2 regions of the Bacillus sp. CGMCC 1.60114 genome follow, and region 1 is predicted to be linked to the other one. Evidence: riboswitches for the same ligand, from Rfam matches in the RefSeq annotation. Region 1 holds a riboswitch; the other holds the start of a gene.
What was found. A riboswitch is a leader RNA that binds a small molecule or an ion and turns the genes downstream of it on or off. The one in region 1 is predicted to bind cyclic di-GMP.

Region 1 (9,142 bases):
AAAGATCACCAACCTATAAGTATTTATTTTCACAAATCCTTCTAGCATACATAAAATTGAAACATTGCCCGGCATTGATAACGCTTTCTAAAACCCGTCCTATAAATCGTTCTTCTGATAAGTCCTTTTCTTATTTATAGAAAAAATAAAAAGAGCCAGAAAAACAATGTAAAGAATTACACTGGATTTTACTGTCCCTATCCTTATGGCTCGTCTTCCTGCTAAGGAAGTTCAAGTGGAAAGAAGCCAATTCATTTCTATTCAATTCATCGTAACAATATCCGGGCTTGCAGGGAGGCTAATCACTGTCATCCGTTAATAAACTAATATTAATACAAAAAGACTGAATATTCAACATTTATTTTAATTTCAGCAAAATTAACATAAACCGCCTCGTTTGAATATATTATCGTACAATCATAAAGGTGGGATTATATGGAACGTGAACAGTATCGTCAAATGGAGGAAAAAGACTTGCCTCTTGTAGAACCGAAGGCGTATGAAAATGTAAAGCAAATTGTTATTGTTGGTATTCCGACTTTCATTGGGTTATCAATTTACGGCATCGTAATGACGCTTTTGCAATGAAGTGAAACTTTCGTCAGTGAGGGATTGCTTCATCCCCCACCTATCCTCTTCGCTTCTCTCTCAATATTGAGGTGGGGGTCTTACTTCCCGTTACTGCGAGATAAATCTTTTACACAACGAAACCCTATATTTCCCGTTGAACTGTCAGGTGTATTGGAGGTCCTGGCTGCTACGCGATATCGATTACAATAGGATTCATGGCATAGGTAAGATCCTCCTCGCATTGACTTTGCCTTACCTTTATGCGGTCCTTGAGGGTTATCCTTTGGTCCGTTTATATGAAAATTTGGACTAAACCAATCCGAACACCACTCCCACACATTTCCAACCATATTGTATAAGCCATATCCATTGGGTCGAAAAACGTCAACTGGAGCTGTTCCTAAATATCCATCTAAAATTGTATTTTCAACTGGAAAATTCCCTTGCCAGATATTGCAATAGTGTTCTCCACCTGGTTGTAGTTCATCCCCCCATGGATACCTTTTTTGAACAAGGCCTCCTCTTGCTGCGTATTCCCATTCCGCTTCAGTAGGAAGCCTTTTACCTGCCCACTTACAATAAGCTATCGCATCATTCCATGAAATGTGAACAACAGGATGGTTCATGCGGTCGTTCATATTAGAATCAGGACCTTCTGGACGGAACCAATAAGCCCCCTCTACAACTCCCCACCATGATGTTCCCGTTGGTACGTGTTTTACGTGTTTAGCAGTTTCACTTGATATTAATTTATAGAAAACAAAGGACCAACCGTATTTTTCAGCATCTGTTTTATAATTAGTGGCTGTAACGAATTCCAAAAACTTAGTATTTGTTACAGCAAAGCGATCCATTAAAAATGATTTCACTTTCACCTTCCTAATTGGTCCTTCTCCATCAGCAGGAAATCCCTCTTTCTCATTCGTACCCATGAGAAATTCTCCACCTTCAATCCGAACCATATCTTCTTCATGATATTGCTCTCCAGCAAACAGATTTGCTGATTCCTCCATAATGACAGTGTCTTGCTTTACTGCAGAACGGCTTACAGCACAACAAGATTTCTTGTTTATAGAAGACATAATCAATTCACCTCTTCGCTAAGATAATGAAGAATATTATGAAAACTCCTGCCGCTTATCTCCATTTTGATTAATCTTTTTTCAAAAATGGATTCTTTTTGGTTCTCACTAAATAAGGATTTGCAAAACATTTCTGAACTAACTTTATTCCAAACCAACATCTGGTGTAAACATTTTTTGAAGACATAAACAAGCAACCATCTCATAAGCACGGATGAATTTTGCTCAATTATAGAACAATATACATATCACGTAAGAAAGGAGATGGTCTCTGTTGTATACATACACTTTATACGATTCAAAGGATTCCTTTGGCATCAACAAATCTTATCATATTAAATGCGAAATTCCTCCTCATCGATTTAGAGCGATTATGATGGAGTTTCGCTGTAATAAAGAAGTAGGAGAAAACATTGGAGAGTTTATCAACTTCATGGAACGGGAATTTGGTGAGAGTTTTGAACTGTTTGATTACGACGATATTGTGCAGTACGATGCAGATCAAGAGAATAGCATGATCCTGGCAAATTTACTGGATCAGACACATACACATGTATGAAAAAGAAGCAGGTTTAATGAACCTGCTTTCTTCTTTGAACTCGGATTGATTGTCTTACACCCACCACATTTGTGAAGGTGTTTCTTCTATTTATCCTAGTGAATATATGATTATTAACATTAAATAATTGATTTTTTAAAATTAATTTTTCCCTGCTACCTGTAACATCATGTTAATTTCTTCAGGTGTAAAATGCGATAACACCTCTGCTTTTGCTGTCTCTTTTTGTTCTTTAGTAAGATTTTTTCTGTTCTCATAAAGCTGCGTAAGGTGTAAAATCTCAGATGTGGATAATCTACTTTCTACCAATTTAGTTACATCTTCACGCGTCTTTATCGGCTGATCTTTGTTTGATTGAATATTCTTTTTTTCATTTGTTGTAGAATTATCACCATGCTGCGTATTCTTAGATGTGTTTATAGTAGAGTTGTCACTCGGTTGCACATTCTTAGATACATCTATAGTATGATTGTTATCCTGTTGCGTATTCTGTGTAGAATTTTTGTTAGCTTCATTCATACCATTTATAGTCTTATTAGTTATTTGTGAATTATCAGCTACTGTTCCATTCGATTTACTTACTGATTGATCTTTAGTTTTCAAATCATCTATTGTTTTTAATACATCTTTATTAATTTTTTTATCTTTTAACTGATTCGCTATTGCTTTGGAATCTACATCTTTCAAAAGAGATTCGCTTAACTTTTTATCAAAGAGAGACTTTCCATACCAAAGACCTCCACCTACAGCTACAATTAGTATGCTAACGATAATAATTAATTTCTTAGTCAAGGTGCTCATCTCCAATTACAAAGGGAATATTTACAGAATCCTTATACTGTTCCTATATTTTTATATTGCTTTACGGAAAGAGTTAATAAATTCAGTCTTTTTTCTATCCTTTTCAGCCTGATATTGTTTTTGGATCTTCTCTGCATAGTTAGTGTCTATATGTAATGCACTCAATTCTCTCTGCATACTATTTAGCTTATCATTGAATTTTTTATCTTGGTCAGCCTGTATTTTTTCAAGTACTGGTTGATATTTAAGCATCACATATAACGATGGTTCTCCAGATTTCACCTCACTAATTGCTTTTGCTAAAACACCATCTACTTCTTTATTTGCATTTACTTGCATGTTTTGAAACTCAGAATAATATTTATTATAAATTGCTTCAGCTAATTGTTGTTTAGTAGGCTGTTTTACTTCTGGTTTCTTCGCTTCTGGCTTTTTCACTTCTGGTTGTTTTACTTCCGGTTTCTTTGCTCCTGGCTTTGGTTGTTTTACTTCCGGTTTCTTCGCTTCCGGTTGTTTTACTTCCGGTTTCTTCGTTTCTGACTTTTTCACTTCCGGTTTCTTCACTTCTGGTTTTTTCACTTCTGGTTTCTTTGCTTCCGGTTGTTTTACCTCTGGTTTCTTCGCTTCTGGCTTCTTCACTTCTGGTTTTCTCACTTCTGGTTTCTTTGCTTCCGGTTGTTTTACCTCTGGTTTTTTCACTTCTGGTTTCTTCGCTTCTGGTTGTTTTACTTCCGGTTTCTTCACTTCTGGTTTTTTCACTTCTGGTTTCTTCGCTTCTGGCTTCTTCACTTCTGGTTTCTTCGCTTCTGGCTTCTTCACTTCTGGCTTCTTCACTTCTGGTTTCTTCGCTTCTGGTTGTTTTACTTCCGGTTTCTTCACTTCCAGCTTTTTCACTTCTGGTTTCTTCGCTTCTGGTTTCTTCACTTCTATTTTTTGCGGAAGTTTCTCTATTATGCTACCTTTTTGAGATGTTGCTTTTGAGATATTGTTATCTGTCTCTTGAGCACTTACTGCTCCTGTTCCTAATCCTGTCCCTAAAGAAACGATTAGAGTTCCAACTATCAAATTTTTAGATAAACTAGGTCTCATTTTCAAGCTCCTTTTTAAATAAATTTCTAAAATTATTATTAATCCTTAAAGCATCTGCCAAAATGAATCTTAATTACTAATTATACAAATTTTATAATTTTATAACTATAAATATGAATTCAATTCCACAAAACTATAAACTCACCTCCCTTATCATTTTTAAAATATCCTTTACATTACGCTGATTAAACTGCACAACAAAAAGAGACCGTTCAATAAATTGAATAGTCTCCCTTTAATCAACTATTCGGCGGTCCAGCCATCATAGTTCATGTGAACGTTAGATCTGTGACTTTGCGTCTCTATCTTTCGATAAGTTTGCCTTTATCGTTGTATATTTATTATTATTTATAGCATTCTTTAATACATCTAAAATATTATCATATACAGATGTATCATGACAATGTTTTTAAAATTTATTTAATATTTATTAAAATAACTGTATTTAATTAAATGAACGCCTGTAATACAAACACCATTAACAGTACTATGCTGGAAGTAAACCACACTAAAAAACCAACTTTCTTCTACTAAGTTGGCTTTTCATACATATTCCTGTTCGTCTACTCTTCTCACTTCAGACCATACTGTTCACAAATACGCTATCCTGATTCTAGTATCGCTACTTCTACTGGCTGTATATCTAACAAAAAACATAATTTACTTAATTGTTTTTAACAAAAGATCAGGTTTATAAAGCAAAAAACGTTTCATTTTCTGAAACTATAAAATGAAACTTCCATCAGTGGTTCCCCAGTGATGGAAAGTTATTTTTCTTTCATACGCTTAAAAACAACATCATACATGTCATTTCCATAGTTTAAAGATCTCTTCACACGAGAAATTGTTGCTGTACTAGCTCCTGTTTCTTCTTCAATTTCATGATACGTGTTGTGTTTATATAACATTTTAGCTACTTTAAATCTTTGAAAGATTGTCTTCATTTCATTCACTGTGCATAAATCATCAAAAAAACTATAGTACTCATCTACCGTTTCCAATGTTAACATTGCTTCAAAAAATTCATCTAAATCTTTTCCACGTAATTTATCTATTAGCATATGCCTGCCTCCACTTTCATCAGAGTAGCCGCTGCGCCACAAGATCCTCATTCTTATGCCAAAGTATAAGAAAGTCCTCCTACATGATAAAATTTGCTTTATCTTCTACTATGTTTTTTCTTCTATATCTAATGTGAAATTTATCACAAATATAAATAGTCTGATTACACTCTCATGTCAAATCCACCCCTAAAGATATATCAAAAAAATATAAATAAGGTAATTCTCTATTTAATCTTATTAATAATTAATAGAGTATAAGGTATTATATCACTATTTTTTAATATTGAATCCTGCCTCTATATTAAATATTCGTGGCAAAATTTTGTCTAAATTATGTATCACATACTTCAAATAAAAAAGCTGGCATTTACCAGCTTTTTTAAAACTATTACATTTCCTTTTACGATGGAAAATGATGCGTTAACTAGCTTGTTTATGTTCTTTTAATGGTTGTTTTCCACTTCCAATAAATCCTAAAGCAACATGAATGACTGGAACGACCAAACAAAACACAGCGAATGGCAAATACTGCAGCGTAGATACGCCTAGCGTACCAGTGATAAACACACCGCTCACTCCCCATGGAATCAATGGGTTAACAGCTGCTCCGGCATTCGCTAAGATCCCCGAAAGGTTTTTCGGATCTAAATGAATTGCCTCATATTGTGATTTAAATGCTTCACCTGGTAAAATAACTGATAAATACTGCTCCCCTAACAGAACATTGATGCCAATAGAGCTTAATGCAGTCATGAGCATTAAGTTTCCTTTCGTACTTACCATGCCCGAAATTTTAGAAATTAGCTTTTCAATAATTTTCACTTCTACTAACAATCCGCCTAGTGCTAAAGCAAGAAGGATAAGAGAAACAGACCACATCATGCTTTGCATTCCGCCGCGAGTCAATAGCGCATCTACATTCTTTACACCTGTTTTAGAAACAAATCCATCTTGCATATAAGCAGCAATTTGACTCAGGCTAGTATGCGGATGATACATATAACAGATAACTATTGTAATCGTTATACTAAGTAATAATGTCGGAATAGCTGGTACTTTTTTTCTTGCACATAAAAATAGTACGAATACCGGAATTAATGTGAAAGCTGAAATAGTAAAAGATGAATGAAGTGTCTGAACCAGCTCGTCGATGCTATTTCCTGCTGATACTGATGCTCCATGTCCTACAAATAAGAAAAAGATAAGAGTTATAACAAAAGCTGGAATAATTGTCCGCATCATACTGCGAATATGTTCAAATAAATCTACTTCTGCAATCGCAGCTGCTAAGTTCGCCGTATCAGATAACGGAGAAATGTTATTGCCTAGAAAAGCACCTGATATAATGGCACCTGCAATCATTGCTGGGTCCAAGCCCATCATTTGTCCCATTCCTAAAAATGCAATCCCTATAGTTGAAATGGTTGTAAAGGAGCTTCCCACCATTATCCCGACAAGTGCACAGATGACAAAAACAGAAGGCAAAAAGAATTTTGCAGATAAAATTTTAAATCCATAAATCATGATAGTCGGAATTGTTCCTGCCGCAATCCAAACACTAATTAAAATCCCAATTAGCATAAATATAATGATAGGAATTAAACCTGGTATAATTCCATTTTGAATCCCTTTATGAATTGTATCCCAAGAAAAACCTTTTACTTTTGCAAATAAAATAACAATTCCTATAGCGATTAAAATAGGCACTTGAGGAGGTAAACTTAAGCCTATAATACAAGTTCCTATAATTGCTAATAAAACAACTAAAAGAAAGATGCTTTCTTTAAGTGTTACATCTCTTTTCATCTTAATAAACTCCTTATCATGTAAATTGTTGTAGGATTCTATCAACTCATCCATTTACTATTAACATTTGTGAACAATTGCACATTCAATATCTAAACACTATATTAAAAAAGAATCAATGGAAATAAAGTGAAACTTCTATCAGTGGATCCGCGAATAGCGGGATAAACCACAAAAGGACATAAACAATGCTTTGGATGAGTATATATATCACTTACTAATCATGCCAATGGATGTTTTATGCCCTCATTTTATTTACCTAAAATATATAACAGTTAACGCAACTCAGCTTTATTGTATGCACCGTGCCAAACTGGGCCAACAAATGTATTAAAATCAAATCCCCTTTTAATTCCCTCTGTCGTGAAGTCCTTCGCCTTTGCAACGGCTTCTTTTACTGAAAGTCCTTTAGCTAGTCCAGCTGTAATCGCTGCTGCAAACGTACACCCTGCACCATGGTTACAGTTCGTATGAATTTTCTCCGCTTCATAAAGTACGAACTCTGTTCCATCATAAAATAAATCAATTGCCTTATGATCTTCGAGCGATTTTCCGCCTTTTATTACAACATTTTTCGCACCAAAATCGATCATTCTCTTTGCGGCTTCTGTCATATCGTTTACCGTTTTTACATTTTGCATTCCAGATAACTGACCTGCTTCAAATAAGTTTGGTGTTACAATTGTTGCCTTTGGTAAAAGAAGATCACGCATGGCAAGTCCATTTTCAGGATGCAGTGGTTCGTTTTCTCCTTTACAAACCATAACCGGGTCAATGACAACATTTTGCATGTCATATGTTTCAATTACATCACTTACGAGCTCAATCATCTCTATAGATCCAAGCATTCCTGTTTTCATCGCATCTAATTTGCCGCCGGAAAAAATTGTTTTTAATTGCGCTTGTACAAGTTCCTTATCAATCGGATGAACATGATGATGCCAGTTATTATCAGGATCCATTGTGACGATTGTTGTAATGGCAGTTAGGCCAAACGTACCATACTCTTCAAATGTTTTCAGATCCGCCTGTAATCCTGCTCCTCCACTTGAATCAGAACCTGCTATCGTTAATACTTTTTTTACCATCACGTTTTCACTCCTCAATTAATCTTACTCAAATAAATAAGGTCAATTATATATAAAGATGAATGCATAACGGATTTTTAACGTTATGCATTCATTCTATTAAAATGGTTTTCTACTAAACTTATTTCATTTCATTGTAGATTGCTTCAAGTTTAGCTTGAATTGCTTTTTCTAACTTAACAGCATATTCTTCAAATACTTCTTTATCGTGAGCATATGGAGATAACGCACAAGCACGAAGCACTGTTACTTTACCTTTGCGATCCCATTCACCTTCACTAAATCCAAGACTCTTCACGAATGGAAGTGGGCTGTTACCGTAGTCAGGAATAGCAAAGTCAGTATGAGATGTAATGAACTCATTATTATATAATCCGCCTTTAACATAAGAAGCTTGATCGAAGAAATCATGATTTAATTTGTTCATTTTTTCTAAGTCTGTATTACCTTCTTCATTAAATACGTAGTCAACCATGTTAAAGTCAGGTTTTGTTAATGGGTACACACGAATTGTTTTATCGCCAACTTTAAATTCTTTATCACTTAAGAAGTCGTAGAAACGATAAGCTCCTTCAATACTTGCGCCAATTAATTTCCCATAACCAGTTACATTTAGAGGCAACACTTGATGAGCTGTCCAAACTGCTGCTGCAGTTGCACCTGCTTTAGAACCTTCAAGAATATATGCACCTAATAATGCTGGAATATCTGCACCTTTTTCGAATACATACGTTGCAAAGTAAGAAATTACATCGCGCATTCTAATATCTTTAATAACAATACCGCCCGCAGAGTAAGGAATATATCCCATTTTGTGTGGATCAATTGTAATTGTTTCTGCTTGATTCATTGCTTTAAATGAATGATAAACTTCTTTTGTTAACCAGTCACATTTTTCAGTGAAGACATTGTGTTTTGCGTATACTTCTTCGATTTGATCCCATTCGATAAATTCGTTATTTTCATCTAAGAAAATAGAACGAGCATAACCGCCATAAGCAGCGTCTACGTGAATGTAGAAATAGATGCCTTCTTCTGCTAATTTTTCACGAAGTTCTACCATTTTATCAATACGATCTACTT
Region 2 (4,544 bases), on a different contig from region 1:
ATTGTCTCTGTATTAAGTGGCGGTAATGTTGATGTTAATTTTATTTCGCGCATTATTGAACATGGTATGGTTGAAGCAGGCCGATTTGTACATATTTCAACAACGATTAAAGATAAGCCAGGGCAATTACAGCAAGTATTACAGATTGTAACCGATTTTGAAGCGAATGTTCTTCATATTCACTTAGAGAGGATTGGAACGAAAGTATTTCCAGGTTATGCGCAGCTGCACCTTTCTCTTGAGACGAAAGATAATGAACATATTGAGCAAGTGCTAACGGGGATGAAGAAGAAAGGGTATAGCATCGAAGTCATTGACTGAACTGCCCCCATCTACCGCCTCGTTAATGCGGGATAAATATTTAAACAAACGTTTGATTAAAAAGAGCCAGCCCTTATAAAGGCTAGCTCTTTCTTCATTAAAACATCAGTGAAACGAGAAGTATTCCAATTCCAATTGCTGTAATTGTTGCAACAAGACCCGGAATCATAAAGCTATGATTTAACACATATTTACCGATACGCGTTGTACCTGTGCGGTCAAAGTTAATTGCCGCAACGATTGTTCCGTAGTTTGGAATAAAGAAATACCCGTTTACAGCTGGGAACATTGCAATTAAGAGTGCTGGTGAAATGCCAAGTGTTAATCCAAGTGGTATTAATGCACGTACCGTTGCAGCTTGGCTATATAACAAGATTGATAGCACGAATAATGCAATTGCGAATAACCACGGTGCACTCGTTACGAGACCTTGAATAGAACCTTGAATCATTTGTAAGTTACCGTTAAAGAACGTATCTCCCATCCATGCGATGCCGAAAATCGCAACAACTGCTGTGGCTCCTGCTTTAAAGACATTACCAGACACGATGCTTTCTACATTTGGTTTACAAAAAATAATAATAAGCGCTGCGATTGTTAGCATAACCATTTCAATGGTGTTTGGCATAGAAAGACGTACAAGTTTTCCGTCTATCATCCAGCTAGGACGTAATGCTTCAAAAGATCCAAGAAGAACAACTAGAATTGTTGCAAGCAAAAAGAGTATAACAGACAGTTTTGCACCCTTCGGGATAATAAACTCTTTCTTTTCTTCTAGTTTTGGAATCACGCCTTCTTGTAATCGTTTTAAGTATTCTTCATCTTCGTTTAGCTCTTTCCCCATTTTGCTTGCGACGAAAGCAGCTAACATGCAAGCGATAAAGGTAGATGGAATACTAATTTTTAAAATATCTAATAGTGTAATCTTATAGTCAGCAAGCATAGCGAGAAGTGCAACGGTTGCTGCCGAAATTGGACTTGCCGTAATCGCTTGCTGCGATGCAATAACAGCAATTGACAGTGGACGCTCTGGTCGAATTCCCGATTCACGTGATACTTCAGCAATGACAGGAAGAACCGAATAGGCAACGTGGCCTGTTCCTGCGCAAAACGTAAATAAATAAGTGACGATTGGGGCAAAGAACGTAATATGTTTCGGGTTTTTGCGGAGCGCTTTTTCTGCAATATGAACAAGATAGTCCATTCCCCCAGCAGCCTGCAAGGCTCCAGCGGCTGTAATAACTGCTAAAATCATAAGCATAACATCGATTGGCGGGGAGGTTGGTTGTAAGTGGAAGAAGAAGACAAAGATTGTCATCCCAACGCCTCCCATTACGCCAAGGCCAATACCTCCGAGGCGTGCACCGATGAAAATACAGAGTAACAAGATGATGAACTGTAGCCAGAACATAGTGTAGTACCTCCGAGAGAATAGTCAATTATTATTATCGAATAACTTAGTTTGTTTAATGGTTCAACAATTAAATAATGAATAATAAATAAATTTCCTTAAATATCCTATTTTTATTATATAGTATATTAAAAATAGGATTCGTTCTATTTGTGAAAAATATTTTACAAAAGTGTTATTTTGAATTTTATATTTATATGTGCAAATAAGTGGACAATTGGATTTATATGGTGTAATCTGTGGACAGAGAATTGTGTAATTCTCATAAAACTCCCATATCGTTCAACTCGTTCATCGAGAAAGGCAAACTTGTGGAAACGCAGGGTCGCAAAACTATAGGGGCTAAGGTCGAATTAGACTAAGCCAGCCAGTTACCGGACTGATAGGGTTGGTTTAGACCAATGCTTTTTTAAACATTGGTCTCTTTTTTTAACTATTTTTCTGTACGTAATAATATATTTAGTCTGGTTTTAAAATTCTTAATATTCTTATATTATATTCATCTGTTCTTGGGAGGGGTAAAATGATTACAAAAAAATATTGGTCTAAGTTATCGTTTTTACAAAAAAACGTATTGTTAACAATCCTTGTTATTTTAATGCTTATTGGTAGTATGAGCGTGTTAAACTTTAATATTTTCCAGAATAGTATGTTGTCTATATATGAAAAGCATTCTGTAGATACGGGGGACATGGTAGTCCACAAACTAGACACGGGATTGATTGAGGATCTTGCAAAAGATCCAACCACGCAAAGAGTGAAAAAAGAAACGTTAGTTCAGCAATTAGGTGATGTATCAAAAGAATTAAAAACCATAGGTCATCTATATGTTACAGATGTAAAAACAAATAATAAGGGAGAATTACAAGTAGTAGGGATAACCACGGAGTTATCAAAGGCCACAAAAGTACAGGTAGGAGATTATGCTAAGCAACCTTCATACTGGATGGAGGCCTATGACAAAGTAATGTCGTCCAAAAAACCACAGGTATCTGCGGTATATAAAGATGATATCGGGACCTGGGTTACAATATTAGAGCCAATTATGGGGGACGATCAAAAGATCGTTGCAATTGTTGCAATAGATGTAGATGCTTCTATTATTACAAGTACGAAACAAAAATTTATCATTCAAAGCTTGATCTTTATTTCTATTTTTCTTATTATTGCGACTTTAGTTCAATTCTTTATTGTTCGTAGTTCTTTAGCACCGTTAAAAGAGTTGCGTGAAGGATTGCGAAAAGTAGGAGACGGTGACCTAAGTATAAAATTAAGAGAACGTTCAGATGATATAGGGGTTATTAATACGTATTTTAATAATACGATTGAAAAGTTTCGAAAAATCATTGAGAAAGTAAAAGAAACCTCAGAACAAGTTTCTTCCTCTTCCCAAGAGCTTTCAGCAAGTACAGAGGAGAATAGTAGAGCTGTACAAGAAATTGCAGGCTCTATTGAAGGATTAAATGAGGGCGCTCATTCTCAGCAAACTTCTGTACAGCAATGTCTAGAAATTGTTAATGAGATGGGGAATAAGATGCAAGCGATTACAGGAGCGGCAGGGCACGTAGCGGAGGCAGCTGAAGGAATGGAGGAACATTCTGTTAAAGGTAACAAGGCTATTGAACAAATTATTCAGCAGATGAGTTTAATACAAAAAGCAGTTCAAGATTTATCTTCTATTATTTATTCGCTGGAAAATCGTTCAAAGCAAATTAGTGATATTGTCACAGTGATTACAGGAATTTCGAATCAAACAAATTTACTTGCTTTAAATGCTTCTATTGAGGCAGCGCGTGCTGGGGAGGCTGGCAAAGGTTTTGCAGTTGTAGCAGAAGAAGTGCGAAAATTAGCAGAACAAACGGAAACATCTGCTAAAGATATTTCTAAACTTATTAGTGAAACACAAACAGAAACTGAACAAGCCGTTGTTTCGATGCAAAAAGGCTCACAAGAAGTGGAATCTGGTATTTCTCTTGTGCAAAGTAGCGGGGTATTTTTTGCGGAAATTTTACAATCAGCACAGTCTGTGACAAAACAAGTAAAAGAAGTATCAGGAACATCAAGTCATGTTTCACAAAACAGTAAAGATATTGTTCATTTAGTAAATGATCTTTCAAATATTGCAAAGACATATGTCGAGAGTACAAACTATGTAGAAGAAAGTATGAAAGAGCAGGAAATGTCTGTTCAAGAAGTAGCAGAATTAGCAAGTTGTTTAAATGTGCTTGCCTATGAGTTACGAGAGCTTATTGCGGAATTTAAAAGTTGAAATATCATGAAAAAGCAGAGGTGCGAATCGCTTCTGCTTTTTCATGTATTTTGTATAAAGAGCAGTAAAACTTACAATAATGGAAGTTTTACTTTGCAAAGAATTTCATTATGAATTTTCTTTTATATGGGTAAAAATATTAATAGAAAAGATAATAATAGCGAGAACAACAAGAATACTACCACCGGCAACAAACGGAATAGCAGCATGATGTCCATAGATTTCAAGGGCTAGTGCAATCATCATAATTGGCAGTCCAATATTAAGCAGCCAAAAGTGAATTTTTCCTAGTTTAGAATGACCAGCTTCTTGAAAGATATGATATAAAATGCCAGCTGCCATCATTGAAGCCCAGCCAAGAAGCAGCAAGTGAACATGTACACTTCTTAATGCAAAATTAAGAGACATTGACATATACATCCCCATACAGATACCGATAACAAAATAAATAGAAGAAATCTTGATAAAGCGAATGCCCATACAAACTCCACCTTTCTGTATCAATTTGTGAGTACAATAGAATATATGAAGATGAACTTGAGG

Region 2: another riboswitch for cyclic di-GMP. It lies ahead of ACFQZ1_RS02830 (methyl-accepting chemotaxis protein); the one in region 1 lies ahead of ACFQZ1_RS26280 (hypothetical protein).

What each region holds. Positions count from the first base shown of each region.
Region 1 covers NZ_JBHTHG010000119.1:144,949-154,090, reverse strand. Annotated here, with positions in the region: gene ACFQZ1_RS26305 (amino acid permease) at 1-48, opposite strand, end outside; gene ACFQZ1_RS26300 (hypothetical protein) at 436-588, shown strand; gene ACFQZ1_RS26295 (formylglycine-generating enzyme family protein) at 669-1,652, opposite strand; gene ACFQZ1_RS26290 (hypothetical protein) at 1,927-2,211, shown strand; gene ACFQZ1_RS26285 (hypothetical protein) at 2,353-3,003, opposite strand; gene ACFQZ1_RS26280 (hypothetical protein) at 3,064-4,101, opposite strand; cyclic di-GMP riboswitch class I at 4,348-4,434, opposite strand; gene ACFQZ1_RS26275 (YerC/YecD family TrpR-related protein) at 4,869-5,162, opposite strand; gene nhaC (Na+/H+ antiporter NhaC) at 5,586-6,971, opposite strand; gene pdxK (pyridoxine/pyridoxal/pyridoxamine kinase) at 7,247-8,062, opposite strand; gene tdc (tyrosine decarboxylase) at 8,181-9,142, opposite strand, start outside.
Region 2 covers NZ_JBHTHG010000005.1:117,467-122,010, forward strand. Annotated here, with positions in the region: gene ilvA (threonine ammonia-lyase) at 1-321, shown strand, start outside; gene ACFQZ1_RS02825 (anaerobic C4-dicarboxylate transporter family protein) at 419-1,732, opposite strand; cyclic di-GMP riboswitch class I at 2,025-2,111, shown strand; gene ACFQZ1_RS02830 (methyl-accepting chemotaxis protein) at 2,256-4,001, shown strand; gene ACFQZ1_RS02835 (cytochrome-c oxidase) at 4,110-4,481, opposite strand.